One region of the Pseudoclavibacter sp. CFCC 14310 genome, then DNA from elsewhere that is predicted to be linked to it. Evidence: riboswitches for the same ligand, from Rfam matches in the RefSeq annotation. Region 1 holds a riboswitch; each other region holds the start of a gene.
What was found. Region 1 has a riboswitch for thiamine pyrophosphate ahead of F8O06_RS04335 (FAD-dependent oxidoreductase). Riboswitches for the same ligand answer to the same signal wherever they lie in the genome.
Positions count from the first base shown of each region.

Region 2: linked by a shared signal. The riboswitch ahead of F8O06_RS02470 (TenA family protein) and the one ahead of F8O06_RS04335 (FAD-dependent oxidoreductase) in region 1 are both predicted to bind thiamine pyrophosphate.
Region 3: linked by a shared signal. The riboswitch ahead of thiD (bifunctional hydroxymethylpyrimidine kinase/phosphomethylpyrimidine kinase) and the one ahead of F8O06_RS04335 (FAD-dependent oxidoreductase) in region 1 are both predicted to bind thiamine pyrophosphate.
Region 4: linked by a shared signal. The riboswitch ahead of F8O06_RS08105 (FAD-dependent oxidoreductase) and the one ahead of F8O06_RS04335 (FAD-dependent oxidoreductase) in region 1 are both predicted to bind thiamine pyrophosphate.

Region 1 covers NZ_WBKC01000002.1:130,625-134,140, reverse strand. The annotation lists gene F8O06_RS04345 (thiazole synthase) at 1-606, opposite strand, end outside; gene thiS (sulfur carrier protein ThiS) at 608-844, opposite strand; gene F8O06_RS04335 (FAD-dependent oxidoreductase) at 841-2,118, opposite strand; TPP riboswitch at 2,111-2,244, opposite strand; gene thiE (thiamine phosphate synthase) at 2,357-2,995, shown strand; gene F8O06_RS04325 (fructose bisphosphate aldolase) at 3,056-3,516, shown strand, end outside.
Region 2 covers NZ_WBKC01000001.1:567,185-570,700, reverse strand. The annotation lists gene F8O06_RS02485 (cation:proton antiporter) at 68-1,324, shown strand; gene F8O06_RS02480 (FBP domain-containing protein) at 1,327-1,830, opposite strand; gene F8O06_RS02475 (hypothetical protein) at 2,036-2,488, opposite strand; TPP riboswitch at 2,556-2,667, shown strand; gene F8O06_RS02470 (TenA family protein) at 2,664-3,371, shown strand.
Region 3 covers NZ_WBKC01000003.1:142,724-146,239, reverse strand. The annotation lists gene moeB (molybdopterin-synthase adenylyltransferase MoeB) at 1-517, shown strand, start outside; gene thiD (bifunctional hydroxymethylpyrimidine kinase/phosphomethylpyrimidine kinase) at 549-1,412, opposite strand; TPP riboswitch at 1,403-1,498, opposite strand; gene F8O06_RS08080 (DsbA family protein) at 1,534-2,247, opposite strand; gene F8O06_RS08075 (MFS transporter) at 2,355-3,516, opposite strand, start outside.
Region 4 covers NZ_WBKC01000003.1:147,225-150,740, reverse strand. The annotation lists gene F8O06_RS08115 (fructose bisphosphate aldolase) at 1-596, opposite strand, end outside; gene thiE (thiamine phosphate synthase) at 657-1,295, opposite strand; TPP riboswitch at 1,408-1,541, shown strand; gene F8O06_RS08105 (FAD-dependent oxidoreductase) at 1,534-2,811, shown strand; gene thiS (sulfur carrier protein ThiS) at 2,808-3,044, shown strand; gene F8O06_RS08095 (thiazole synthase) at 3,046-3,516, shown strand, end outside.

The DNA of each region.
Region 1 (3,516 bases):
CTCCATGGCGAGAGCCGCATCGCTGGCCGTGCCCACGCCGGCGTCGAGCACCACGGGTACTCCGGCGTTCGCGGTGATCGCCGCGATGTTGTGCGGGTTCAGAATGCCCAGCCCGGTGCCGATCGGCGCCCCGAGCGGCATGATCGCCGCGGCACCGGCCTGCTCGAGATGGCGCGCCAGAATCGGGTCGTCGTTGGTGTAGACCATGACGTCGAACCCGTCGTTGACCAGCTGCTCGGTGGCGTCGGCGAGTTCGAGCCCGTCGGGCAGCAGCGTCTGGTCGTCAGCGATGACCTCGAGCTTCACCAGGTTCGTCTCGAGCGCCTCGCGCGCAAGCTGAGCGGTGAGAACGGCCTCACGCGCGGTGAAGCAGCCGGCCGTGTTGGGCAGCACCTCGATGTCGTTGCGCCGCAGGATGTCGAACAGGCTCGGCCCAGCCGAAGGGGTGTGCCGTCGCATCGCGACCGTCGTCAGCTCGGTGCCGCTGGCCAGCAGTGCCTGTTCCAGCCCGTCGAGGCTGGGTGCGCCGCCGGTGCCCATGATCAGCCGCGAACGGTACGATCGCCCTGCGACCTCGAAGAGATCGTCATCGTCGTGGTCAGCCATCTCAGCCTCCTTGTTTCGCGGTCACGAGTTCGATGCGGGCCTGCGGTGTGAGCACCGTCTGCGCCCAGCGGCCGCGCGGCACGATCGTCTCGTCTACGGCCACCGCGACGCCGAGCCGCGAGCCGTCGGCGGGTCGGCCGTCGGCGGCGAGCGGGGTGCCGGTTCGTTCGGCCACGAGGGCGAGCACCGAGTCGGCCTCGGTCTCGACGGCCTCGCCGTTCAGAATGATCTGTGTCATGCGGATGCTCCTGTGGTGGTCTCGGATCGATCGTCTGACGAGAAGCGCCAGGGGTCGAACGCCTGCCAGTCGGATGCTGCGGCGGTGCCGTCGACGAGATCGGAGATCACGACGGCGTTCTGAGCGCTGAGCAGGATGCCATGGCGGTGGGTGCCGGTGTTGGCGAGCAGCCCGTCGGCGACTCGGCCGAGCAGAGGCGCGTTGTCCGGTGTGCCGGGGCGGGCACGAGCAGTGGCCTCGATGAGTTCGAGGTCGTCGACCGCCGGCAGCAGCTCGTGGGCGTCGCGAAGCAGCTGCAGCACGCTGCCTGCGAGCACGGCGTCTCGAGCGTCTTCGCGTTCGGTCGCCCCGATCACGACCGTTCCGTCTTCGCGCGGCACGATGTAGACGCTGCGGCCGTGGACGAGGCCGCGGATCGTGTGGGTGGTGAGCGGGCGCAGCTGCTCCGGAGTGCGCAGACGCAGCACGTCGCCGTGCACCGGGCGGATCGGCCAGACCAGACCTCGCGGCAGGCCGCCGAGCCTCGGGCTCTCCAAACCGTTGGCCACCACGACTTCGTCTGCCTCGATGACCTGTTGCGCCGACACGCTCGGGGTCGGGCTCGCCGGCGGCACGTCGGCCACGACCTCGCTCGACGGCCACGCGGGCTGTTCGTCGAAGCGATGGGTGACTGGTCCTTCTCGACGTTCGCTCGGTTCGAGGCGAACGCCGATCACCCGCTCGTCTCGCCAGAGAAGCTCCACGGCGCGTTCCGGCACCACATGCACGTCGTCGCACACTTCGAGGGCCGATATATAGGCCCCGGCGAGGCGTCTCGGGGTGATCTGGTGGTCGTCGCGGGCCAGGAACGCCCCGCTGATGCCCGGGCCGAGCAGCGGCTCAAGCGCACGGGCCTCTCGTGAGGTGAGATCCTGCACGTCGAGCCCGAGTTCGAGCTGCTGGGCGCGCAGGCTTCGCAGCAGCTCGCGATCGGCGGCGTCGGCGGTGGCGACGATGGTCGGCGTCGACCGGTAGCCGGTGCCGACCACCGTCGCCTGGTCCAGCTCGGCGACGATCTGCGGGTAGAGACGCGCGGCCGGCACGGAGAGCGCGAGCAGACTCTCTTCTTCGAAGGCGTACTCGCTCACGGCGGCGAGCATCCCGGCCGCCGCATGACTCGCGCCCGAAGCGGGCGCCGGATCGACGATCGTCACCGCGTGACCGCGCTGATGCAGTCGCCACGCGGTCGCCAGGCCGACGACGCCGGCACCGATGACGATGACATGCTTGTTCATTCTGCTCGCTTCCTACGCCGGTATGATCCGGATCAGGTCGACGGTCTGCACACGATCACCGGCCTGTTTCGGCCTGGTGAATCGCGCGCACTCTCAGCCGAGTTCTCGGCTCCCGTGCTCATGTGGGGCAATTGTACCGCCCGGTTCGTACACTGGACGCATGATCGTCAAGTCTCAGCACGCTGACCGCTCCACCGACCCGCACGCCACACCTCGCACCCGAGAATGGCGACTGAGCATGCTGCAGCAGGCGCAGCTGTATCTGTGCACCGACGCCAGACTGGGCACCGGAGACTTCGACGAGTTCGTGGACGCCGCCTACCGCGGAGGCGTCGACATCATTCAGCTGCGCGACAAGCATCTCGACGCTGGTGATGAGCTGGAGTACTTCGAGCTGCTCGCGGCTGCGGCGCGCCGACATGGGCGACTCTTCGCCGCCAACGACCGAGCCGACGTCGCCACGCTGACCGGCGCCGACATCCTGCACGTCGGGCAGCGCGACCTCAGCGTCGCCGACGCTCGTTCGCTGCTGCCGGAGGGCACGCTCGTCGGCCTGTCGACGCATTCCCGAGTGCAGGCCGAGCAGGCGCGTCTGGGCGATCCTGACTATTACTGCATCGGGCCGGTCTGGCGCACTCCCACGAAACCGGGTCGGGCCCCGGTCACCCTCGACGCCGTACGACAGGTGCATACGCAGAGCCGTGGCGATGCCAAGCCGTGGTTCGCCATCGGCGGCGTCAACGCCGAGACCCTGGAGCAGGTGCTCGACGCCGGGGCGAACCGCATCGTGGTCGTACGTGCGATCACCCAGGCCGACGACCCCGAGGCCGCCGCTCGCGAGCTGCGCTCAGCGCTGCCCGAGCTCGCCACAGCGTGAGATAATGTTCGTCGTGTCGCACGACGGCACCCTGCTGACCAAACAAAGAAAGCGGTGACCATGTCATCAGTGTTCGATGCACAGTACGAGCGGTTCTCGACCGGTGCCGGCTTCCTGGCCGCGCTCGATCAGTCCGGAGGCAGCACGCCCAAGGCGCTGCGTCTCTACGGAGTGGACGAATCGCAGTACCGCAATGAGACCGAGATGTTCGACCTCATTCACGAGCTGCGCACTCGCATCATCACCAGCCCTGCTTTCACCAGCGAGCGTGTGCTCGGCGCGATTCTCTTCGAGCAGACGGTCGACCGTGAGATCAACGAGGCCCCGAGCGCGAAGTATCTCTGGAACGAGCTGGGCATCGTGCCGTTCCTGAAGATCGACAAAGGGCTCGCCGAGCTCAAAGACGGCGTGCAGGTGCTCAAGCCGATCCCGACGCTGCAGCAGCAGCTCGACAAGGCGAACGCGAACGAGGTCTTCGGCACGAAAGAGCGCTCGCTGATCAAACAGGCCAACGAGTCGGG
Region 2 (3,516 bases), on a different contig from region 1:
TTGTGTCAGGCAGGGCTGACGGATGCTCACCCAGGCTGCCTCGCCTGCTGTGCATAGACTGAGAGTCGTGCAGCATCTCACGCTCAGCATCGCCCTGCTCCCCATTCTTGCCGTGGTCGCGACGCTCATCACCCGCTTCATCGGACGGATCGCACCAGTGCCTCTGCCCGCGATCGAGATCGTGCTGGGCGTGATCGCCGGGCCTGCGGTGCTCGGGCTCATTCAGCCGAACGAGATGATCTCGGTGCTCTCCGAACTCGGCGGCGCCTTTCTGTTTCTGCTCGCCGGCACCGAGATCGACGTGCGCGCGATCACCGGCCGACCGCTGCGACGAGCGGCAGGTGCCTGGGTGATCTCTTTCGCCGTGCTCTTCGCCCTCGGCTCGGTGGCGGCCGGAGCCGCCGTCGCCCCGGTCATCGCGATCGCGCTGTCGTCGACCGCCGTGGGCATGCTGCTGCCCATTCTGAAGGATGCGGGCGATCTGGGGTCACCCTTCGCGACGTCGGTCGTGGCCAACGGTGCGGTCGGCGAGTTTCTGCCGCTGATCATGATGTCGCTGCTGCTCTCGGGGCGCACGCTGAGCACGTCCCTGCTCGTACTCGTCATCTTCGCCGTGATCGCCGTGTTTCTGCTGTGGCTGGCGAATCGCATCCCGCATGCTCGACTCCACCGGTTCATCCGCGAGACCCAGCACACCAGCAGCCAGTTCGCCCTGCGCCTTGTGATCATGATCATGGGCGTCCTGATAGCCCTCGATCTGCTGTTGGGCATCGACACCCTGCTGGGCGCGTTCACTGCGGGCATGGTGCTGCGCGTGCTGCTCTCGGACGCCCCGCATGAGGATGCCGCGTTCGTCGAATCGAAACTGCAGGGCATCGGCTTCGGGCTGCTCGTGCCGATCTTCTTCATCAACGCCGGCCTCGGCTTCGATCTGCAGGCGCTGTTCGCGTCGCCGATTCTTCTGCTCATCACTGTGGGTTCGGCGCTCGCGCTGTTCGTCGTGCGCGGCCTGCCCGGAATGCTCACCGCCGCACGAGGCTCCTCGGCCCGGTCACGGTTTGCACTGGCTGCTTACACCGGCACCGCACTGCCGATCATCGTCGCCGCGTCCACACTGGCCGTCTCGCAGCAGATCATCGGCAGCGGTCTGGCAGCCGCGCTGATCGGCGGCGGGCTGCTCTCCGTGATCATAGGACCCGTCGTCGGCGCCACGCTGCACAAGCCCCAGGGGCAGACGGGCGCAGGCGGTCAGCGCGGAGACGCGGCGAGTGCCTCCCGAGACGAAGACCCGGGAGACACTCCGTTCGTCACCACGCTGGGCTGAGCTCAGGCGGCGCCGAGCAGAGACTCGGCGAAGCCTGCGACCCGTGTGCGCAGGTCGTCGATACGCTGCTGACGCGCGGCGAGCACGTCGTATCCCTTGTAGAACGCCGGCGGGTCGTTGCGCACGTTGTGCGAGCACTGAAAGTCGTCGCAGATCAAGGTGCCGACGGTGTCGCCACGGCGCCCCGCGGCCCCGGCGCGCTTCGCGCTCCAGAGCACGACCGGGTTCGGCAGCCGCACGTCACGGCACCAATGGCACATGGTCGGTGTGCGAGGGGCGGCCGCGGCACGCGTCAGCAGCACGCCGACCGGGTCGCCGTCGAGGCGCGGCAGCACGACATAGGCGCGTCGCGCATACTTCGGGTCGCGCCAGCCCAGGTAGTCGAGCTGCTGCCAGTCTTCTTCCGTGAGTGCGGCGAAGTCGTCGCGAAATGTGAGCTCTTTCGTCTCTCGCCGTGAGGCGTTGACGAACGAAGAGCGGATGAAGGATTCGGTGAGAGTCTGCATGAGTATGCCTTTCACGGCGCGCGGCATCGCAGAGACGCCGCTTCGCCGGGAGAAATGGTGAGTGAGTGATCAGGGTCGCTCGACCGCCGCGCCTGGCCGGATGTCAGGCACGGTGGGAGCATCCGCGCTAATCGTCGTCGGCGAGTGCTTCGCCGACGACCTCCTCGCGCTGTGCATACATCTCTCGGTAGTTCACGCGGACAGTCTACTCAGATGCTCCCGCAGCGCGACGCACCAGCGCACGCACCTGAGCATCCACCGCGTCGTTCCAGGCCGCAAGGGCGAACGAGGTCGGCCAGATCGCACCGTCGTCGAGCTGCGCGTCTTCGCTGAAGCCGAGCGTCGCATACCGAGTGTCGAACTTGGACGACGGCTGCAGGAACACGATGACTTTGCCGTCACTGGCGTACGACGGGAACCCGTACCAGGTCTTGGCTTCGAGATGCGGAGCCTCGTCGGCCACGATCACGTGCAGACGCTGCGCGATCACCGCGTCGAGCCCGTCGAGTGCTTCGATCGCCGCGACGCACGCCTCGTATTCGCGCGCCCGCTTCGCCGCGCCTTTGACGCCGCTGATCGAGCGCAGCTCTTCGGCGCGCTGACGCATCGCCGCACGCTCGCTCGCGCTGAACCCGTCGGTGTGGTCTGTGTCTGTCATGTGCGGTCTTTCTCTCGGGGTGTTCTGCCAGCGTAATCGAGGCGCCCTGCGCCTGCTGCTACGCTCGTCAGTACCACACGGGTGCCCCGGTCACGGGGCTGAGATCGGGCTGCCGACGCCTGCGACCGTCGAACCTGTCCGGGTCATGCCGGCGAAGGAAGAATGGGAGTCCCTTATGCACGCAATCACCACGCCCGATCACAACGAGACGTCTGCTGCCCGCGCGAGCGGAGCATCCGCCGGCGAACGCTTCACCGACTCGCTGCGCGACGACAATGCAGCCAACTGGCAGGCGGTCGTCGGGCACCGCTTCGTCTCGGAGCTGTTCGACGGTTCGATCGACGACTCGGTGATGTGCCGGTATCTGATTCAGGATCACCGCTTTCTCGACGGCTTTCTGGCTCTGATCGGGGCGGCTGTGGCGAGCGCCGACAGGTTGGATGCTCGACTGCGGCTCGCAGCATTCGCCGGCGACGTGGCGGGCGACGAGAGCACGTACTTTCTGCGCTGCTTCGCGAAGTTCGGGGTGAGCGAGGCCGACCGCGCGAAGATTCCGGACACGGCTGCCACTGCCGGATTCAAACGGGTCTTTCGCGATGCCGCCGACACCCGGAACTACACCATCATTCTCTCGGTGCTGCTGGTGTCGGAATGGTCGTACCTGAGCTGGGCGATGCGCGCACCCGAGCAGGCACCCGCAAGCTTCGTGCACGCAGAGTGGATCACGCTGCACGACAACCCGCCGTTCAGACAGCTGGTCGAGTTTCTGCGCAGCGAACTCGATCGTGTCGGCCCGGCTCATGCCTGCGAGGCTCGGGAGTTCTTCGGACGCACGGTGCAGCTTGAGCTCGACTTCTTCGATCAGTCGTACGAGCTGCGGTGACCTGCAGGCTGGTGGGCTCTGGTGCATGGGGGCTGGTGAGTACCAGCCGGTGAGCGCTGGCCGGCCAGCCCCGATGAGTGTGAGCCCGCCAGACTTTGTGAATGCTGGCAGGTCGGGCCCGATGAGTGTCAGCCAGCCGGACTCT
Region 3 (3,516 bases), on a different contig from region 1:
GGCGATCAAGCTCATCACCGGCATCGGCGAGCCTCTGGTCAACCGTGTGCAGGTGCTGGACGCGGCAGCGGGCCGATGGCGCGAGCTGCGACTGACGGCCGACCCCGACCGGGCCAGGGTGCACGATCTCGAGGCCGACTACGTCGAGCTCTGCGGCACGCCGGGCACGGCACAGGGAACCAGTGTGACGGCTCTCGATCTGCAGTCGCTGCTGCAGCGACGAGCCGCCGGCGAGATCGACTTCGATCTCATCGATGTGCGAGAACCGGACGAGTTCGACCTCGTGCACATTCCGGGCGCGCGGCTGCTGCCGTTGGCCCGGCTGCAGCACGAGATCCGTGCCCGGGCCTTCGACGTCCCGGCCGGACGCGAGGTCATTCTGGTCTGTAAGACGGGTGCGCGCTCGACGCAGGCGCTCGAAATGCTGCGTGACTCCGGACGCACCAACGTGCGACAGGTGGTGGGCGGCACGATGGGCTGGGTGCAGACGGTCGATCCCTCGCTGCCGCGCTACTGAACCATCGCTGCGACTGGCTCGGCGTCGAGCCTCAGCGCAGGTCGACGAAGTGATCGACCGGGCCGTGACCCTGCCCGACGTGCAGAGCGTCGGCGCTGCGCAGCGCCCGGGTGAGCCAGGCCTTGACGGTGATCAGCGCGGTGGGCCAGTCGTCGCCTGCGGCGAGGCGAGTCGCCATGGCCGAAGAGAGCGTGCATCCGGTTCCGTGCGTGCAGTCGGTGTCGACGCGCGGAGCGTCGGCTTCGAAGAGCCCGTCGGGCACGGGCGACCCCTCAGGGTCAGACCGGGCGTCGACAAGCGCGTCGTGCACGCGATCGCCGACCAAATGCCCGCCTTTGACGAGCACTACGGTATCGCAGCGTGCGCTGACGAGTCGGGCCTGAGCCACGGCATCCGCCCACGTCTGTGCCTCAGACGCGTCGGCGAGCACCGCGAGCTCTGGAACGTTGGGGGTGATCAGATCGGCACTGCGGCAGAGATCTCGCACGGCCGCCTCGGCCTCTTCGGCGAGCAGGCGGTCGCCGCTGGTGGCCACCATCACCGGGTCGAGCACCACGATCGGCGGCCGCACCTCGTCAAGCCAGGCCTTCACCGTCGTGACGGTGTCGGCGTCGGCGAGCATGCCGATCTTCACGCCGTCGATCTCCACGTCGTCAGACACCGCCTCCAGCTGCTCGCGCAGAAAAGAGACCGGCGGCAGGTGCACCGAGCGCACGCCCCGGGTGTTCTGCGCCACGAGCGCGGTGACGACCGCCATGGCGTAGCCGCCCATCGCCGAGATCGATTTCAGATCGGCCTGCACCCCGGCTCCGCCGGTGGGGTCGGTGCCTGCGATGCTGAGGATGCGCGGCACGCGGATGCTCTTCGGGCGTGATGCGGCATGGTTGACGGTCATTTGGACGATCCCTTCGCTCGTGCTGACGAGAGCAGGTTCGACGGGTCTCTTCTCAGCCCTCGTTCGGGGCACCCCGTGTCACACGCCCAGAGTATACGCCTGCGACCCCGGAGGGTCAGTCTCAGCGAGCGTCGGCGCCGACCCGCGTCTGCACCTCGTGCAGCACCTCGAGCAGGGCCTCGACCGGCTGCGCACCGGAGGCGCCGAAGCGATCGTTGAACAGGAAGAACGGCACTGATGAGATGCCGAGCTCGGCGGCGCGTCGTTCGTCGGCCTGCACCTCGCCCGTATGCGAATGCGTGGTCAGCTCGCGACTGATCGATGCGACATCGAGGCCCTGCTCACCGGCGATCTCCTCGAGCGTCTCGAGACGACCGATGTGGCGACCCTCGCTGAAGTGGGCGTGAAACAGTGCCAGTGCGACTTCGCGTTCCCGGTGGTCGAGACGGGCCGCGTGCAGCAGCTCGTGGGCGAGACCGGTGTTCGACTGCTGCAGCACGTCGAAGTGGAAGTCGAGCCCGGCGTCGGCGGCGGCCACGGTCACTCGGTCGAGCTCGGTTTGGGCCTGAGACACCGTGATGCCCTTGATGTCGGCGAGGTGCTGCGCCGCGCTGCGGGCGTCTGCGTCATCTGCATCGGGGTTGAGTTCATAGCTGCGCAGACCGAGCAGCACACGGTTCTCAGGCCGCTCTTCGCTGAAGCGCTGCACCGCTGCGAGCAGATTGCTCAGCCCGATGTAGCTCCATGGGCAGGCGAGGTCGATCCAGGTCTCGACGCGGAGCGCAGGCGCTCCGTCTGACGACGACTGCTGAGCGGGCGCGGGGGAGTCTGGCATGTTCGGTCTCTCATCCATCTGAAAAGGGTGACTCCATGCTAGCGAGAGCTGCGTGCGCGCTCACGACGACCGGCCGGGCGGTGCGACCCCAGACGAGCCGGCGGGTGTCAGACCCGACCGCGACCGGAGAGCTCCGGAGGCAGGAACTTCGGCGTGAAGTGCCACAGCAGCCAGGCTCCGACGACGCCCAGACCGGCCATGACCGCGGCAGAGGCCGCGATTCCGGCGGCGGCGGCGAGGCCGGAGAGAATCAGCGGCGAACTCGCGCTGCCCGCGTCTGCGACCAGACGCCAGGCTCCCAGAAACGCCGCTGGGTGATGCTCCGGCGCCAGATCCGCGCCCATGGTCATGATGATGCCGGATCCGAGGCCGTTGGCCAGAGACATCAGGCTCGCCGTGACGAGCAGCCCCCACGGCCCGTGCACCGGCAGCAGCGCGAGGTGTGTCACCGCCAGACCGAGCAGCGTCGGCAGCACGACCCAGAGCCGCCCGAAGCGATCCATGAGCTGGCCCGACACGTAGAAGAGCGCGAGGTCGAGGGCACCCGCGATGCCCATGATCAGCGCGATGGTCTCGGTGTCTGCGCCGATGTGCGTGCCCCAGAGCGGCAGAATGACCTGGCGGCTGGATCGCAGCAGCTGCACTGCGGCGATTCCCAGCCCCATGGTCGCGAGCACGCGTCGCGAGCTGACGAGGGTCTGCCACAGCGATGGGGCGGATGCCGTGGTGTCGGAGGCGTGGGCATCGTGCGGCTGCTCTGTGGCCGGCACCTCAGACGTGGATGCCCCGGTGGGAAGGCCAGCTCGCAGCAGTGCCTCGGGGTCGGGCATCAGCACCAGCAGCACGGCGACCACGACGCTGAGCGCGATGCTGGCCACGAAAGCCGACGTGCTGCCGAACCATGCGATCAGCGGGGCGACGATCATAGGGCCGAGAAACAGTCCGCCTCTGACGGTGCCGCCGAGCACTGACATGGCACGGGCTCGATGTGAGACCGGCACGAGCTCGGTGAGCAGGGCGTGTCTGGCGAGGTTGAACGCGGCAGCGGCCATGCCGACCAGCAGCGTGCCGACCAGCAGCACGGTCACAGACGATCCCACTGCGGCAACCGCGGCGCCGGCTGCGCCGAGGGTAGCCGCCACGATCATCGTGCGCTGCTCGCCGAGACGAGCGACCATCCAGCTGCTGGGCAGATCGCCGATCACCTGACCGATCATCAGCATGCCGGCGATGAGCCCCGCGAGGGCGGTGTCGGCTCCGAGCTCGACC
Region 4 (3,516 bases), on a different contig from region 1:
TGATCGCGCAGAATCGACTCGGAATCGGCCTTGTCTGCTGCAGTGATGTCGACCTCGGGCTCGATGATCGGCACGAGCCCGGCGTCGAGCACCTGATCGGCCAGCTCGAACTGCTGGTCGACGACGGCGATGATGCCCGACTCGTTGGCCTGTTTGATCAGCGAGCGCTCTTTCGTGCCGAAGACCTCGTTCGCGTTCGCCTTGTCGAGCTGCTGCTGCAGCGTCGGGATCGGCTTGAGCACCTGCACGCCGTCTTTGAGCTCGGCGAGCCCTTTGTCGATCTTCAGGAACGGCACGATGCCCAGCTCGTTCCAGAGATACTTCGCGCTCGGGGCCTCGTTGATCTCACGGTCGACCGTCTGCTCGAAGAGAATCGCGCCGAGCACACGCTCGCTGGTGAAAGCAGGGCTGGTGATGATGCGAGTGCGCAGCTCGTGAATGAGGTCGAACATCTCGGTCTCATTGCGGTACTGCGATTCGTCCACTCCGTAGAGACGCAGCGCCTTGGGCGTGCTGCCTCCGGACTGATCGAGCGCGGCCAGGAAGCCGGCACCGGTCGAGAACCGCTCGTACTGTGCATCGAACACTGATGACATGGTCACCGCTTTCTTTGTTTGGTCAGCAGGGTGCCGTCGTGCGACACGACGAACATTATCTCACGCTGTGGCGAGCTCGGGCAGCGCTGAGCGCAGCTCGCGAGCGGCGGCCTCGGGGTCGTCGGCCTGGGTGATCGCACGTACGACCACGATGCGGTTCGCCCCGGCGTCGAGCACCTGCTCCAGGGTCTCGGCGTTGACGCCGCCGATGGCGAACCACGGCTTGGCATCGCCACGGCTCTGCGTATGCACCTGTCGTACGGCGTCGAGGGTGACCGGGGCCCGACCCGGTTTCGTGGGAGTGCGCCAGACCGGCCCGATGCAGTAATAGTCAGGATCGCCCAGACGCGCCTGCTCGGCCTGCACTCGGGAATGCGTCGACAGGCCGACGAGCGTGCCCTCCGGCAGCAGCGAACGAGCGTCGGCGACGCTGAGGTCGCGCTGCCCGACGTGCAGGATGTCGGCGCCGGTCAGCGTGGCGACGTCGGCTCGGTCGTTGGCGGCGAAGAGTCGCCCATGTCGGCGCGCCGCAGCCGCGAGCAGCTCGAAGTACTCCAGCTCATCACCAGCGTCGAGATGCTTGTCGCGCAGCTGAATGATGTCGACGCCTCCGCGGTAGGCGGCGTCCACGAACTCGTCGAAGTCTCCGGTGCCCAGTCTGGCGTCGGTGCACAGATACAGCTGCGCCTGCTGCAGCATGCTCAGTCGCCATTCTCGGGTGCGAGGTGTGGCGTGCGGGTCGGTGGAGCGGTCAGCGTGCTGAGACTTGACGATCATGCGTCCAGTGTACGAACCGGGCGGTACAATTGCCCCACATGAGCACGGGAGCCGAGAACTCGGCTGAGAGTGCGCGCGATTCACCAGGCCGAAACAGGCCGGTGATCGTGTGCAGACCGTCGACCTGATCCGGATCATACCGGCGTAGGAAGCGAGCAGAATGAACAAGCATGTCATCGTCATCGGTGCCGGCGTCGTCGGCCTGGCGACCGCGTGGCGACTGCATCAGCGCGGTCACGCGGTGACGATCGTCGATCCGGCGCCCGCTTCGGGCGCGAGTCATGCGGCGGCCGGGATGCTCGCCGCCGTGAGCGAGTACGCCTTCGAAGAAGAGAGTCTGCTCGCGCTCTCCGTGCCGGCCGCGCGTCTCTACCCGCAGATCGTCGCCGAGCTGGACCAGGCGACGGTGGTCGGCACCGGCTACCGGTCGACGCCGACCATCGTCGCCACCGCCGACGCCGCCGATCGCGAGCTGCTGCGAAGCCTGCGCGCCCAGCAGCTCGAACTCGGGCTCGACGTGCAGGATCTCACCTCACGAGAGGCCCGTGCGCTTGAGCCGCTGCTCGGCCCGGGCATCAGCGGGGCGTTCCTGGCCCGCGACGACCACCAGATCACCCCGAGACGCCTCGCCGGGGCCTATATATCGGCCCTCGAAGTGTGCGACGACGTGCATGTGGTGCCGGAACGCGCCGTGGAGCTTCTCTGGCGAGACGAGCGGGTGATCGGCGTTCGCCTCGAACCGAGCGAACGTCGAGAAGGACCAGTCACCCATCGCTTCGACGAACAGCCCGCGTGGCCGTCGAGCGAGGTCGTGGCCGACGTGCCGCCGGCGAGCCCGACCCCGAGCGTGTCGGCGCAACAGGTCATCGAGGCAGACGAAGTCGTGGTGGCCAACGGTTTGGAGAGCCCGAGGCTCGGCGGCCTGCCGCGAGGTCTGGTCTGGCCGATCCGCCCGGTGCACGGCGACGTGCTGCGTCTGCGCACTCCGGAGCAGCTGCGCCCGCTCACCACCCACACGATCCGCGGCCTCGTCCACGGCCGCAGCGTCTACATCGTGCCGCGCGAAGACGGAACGGTCGTGATCGGGGCGACCGAACGCGAAGACGCTCGAGACGCCGTGCTCGCAGGCAGCGTGCTGCAGCTGCTTCGCGACGCCCACGAGCTGCTGCCGGCGGTCGACGACCTCGAACTCATCGAGGCCACTGCTCGTGCCCGCCCCGGCACACCGGACAACGCGCCTCTGCTCGGCCGAGTCGCCGACGGGCTGCTCGCCAACACCGGCACCCACCGCCATGGCATCCTGCTCAGCGCTCAGAACGCCGTCGTGATCTCCGATCTCGTCGACGGCACCGCCGCAGCATCCGACTGGCAGGCGTTCGACCCCTGGCGCTTCTCGTCAGACGATCGATCCGAGACCACCACAGGAGCATCCGCATGACACAGATCATTCTGAACGGCGAGGCCGTCGAGACCGAGGCCGACTCGGTGCTCGCCCTCGTGGCCGAACGAACCGGCACCCCGCTCGCCGCCGACGGCCGACCCGCCGACGGCTCGCGGCTCGGCGTCGCGGTGGCCGTAGACGAGACGATCGTGCCGCGCGGCCGCTGGGCGCAGACGGTGCTCACACCGCAGGCCCGCATCGAACTCGTGACCGCGAAACAAGGAGGCTGAGATGGCTGACCACGACGATGACGATCTCTTCGAGGTCGCAGGGCGATCGTACCGTTCGCGGCTGATCATGGGCACCGGCGGCGCACCCAGCCTCGACGGGCTGGAACAGGCACTGCTGGCCAGCGGCACCGAGCTGACGACGGTCGCGATGCGACGGCACACCCCTTCGGCTGGGCCGAGCCTGTTCGACATCCTGCGGCGCAACGACATCGAGGTGCTGCCCAACACGGCCGGCTGCTTCACCGCGCGTGAGGCCGTTCTCACCGCTCAGCTTGCGCGCGAGGCGCTCGAGACGAACCTGGTGAAGCTCGAGGTCATCGCTGACGACCAGACGCTGCTGCCCGACGGGCTCGAACTCGCCGACGCCACCGAGCAGCTGGTCAACGACGGGTTCGACGTCATGGTCTACACCAACGACGACCCGATTCTGGCGCGCCATCTCGAGCAGGCCGGTGCCGCGGCGATCATGCCG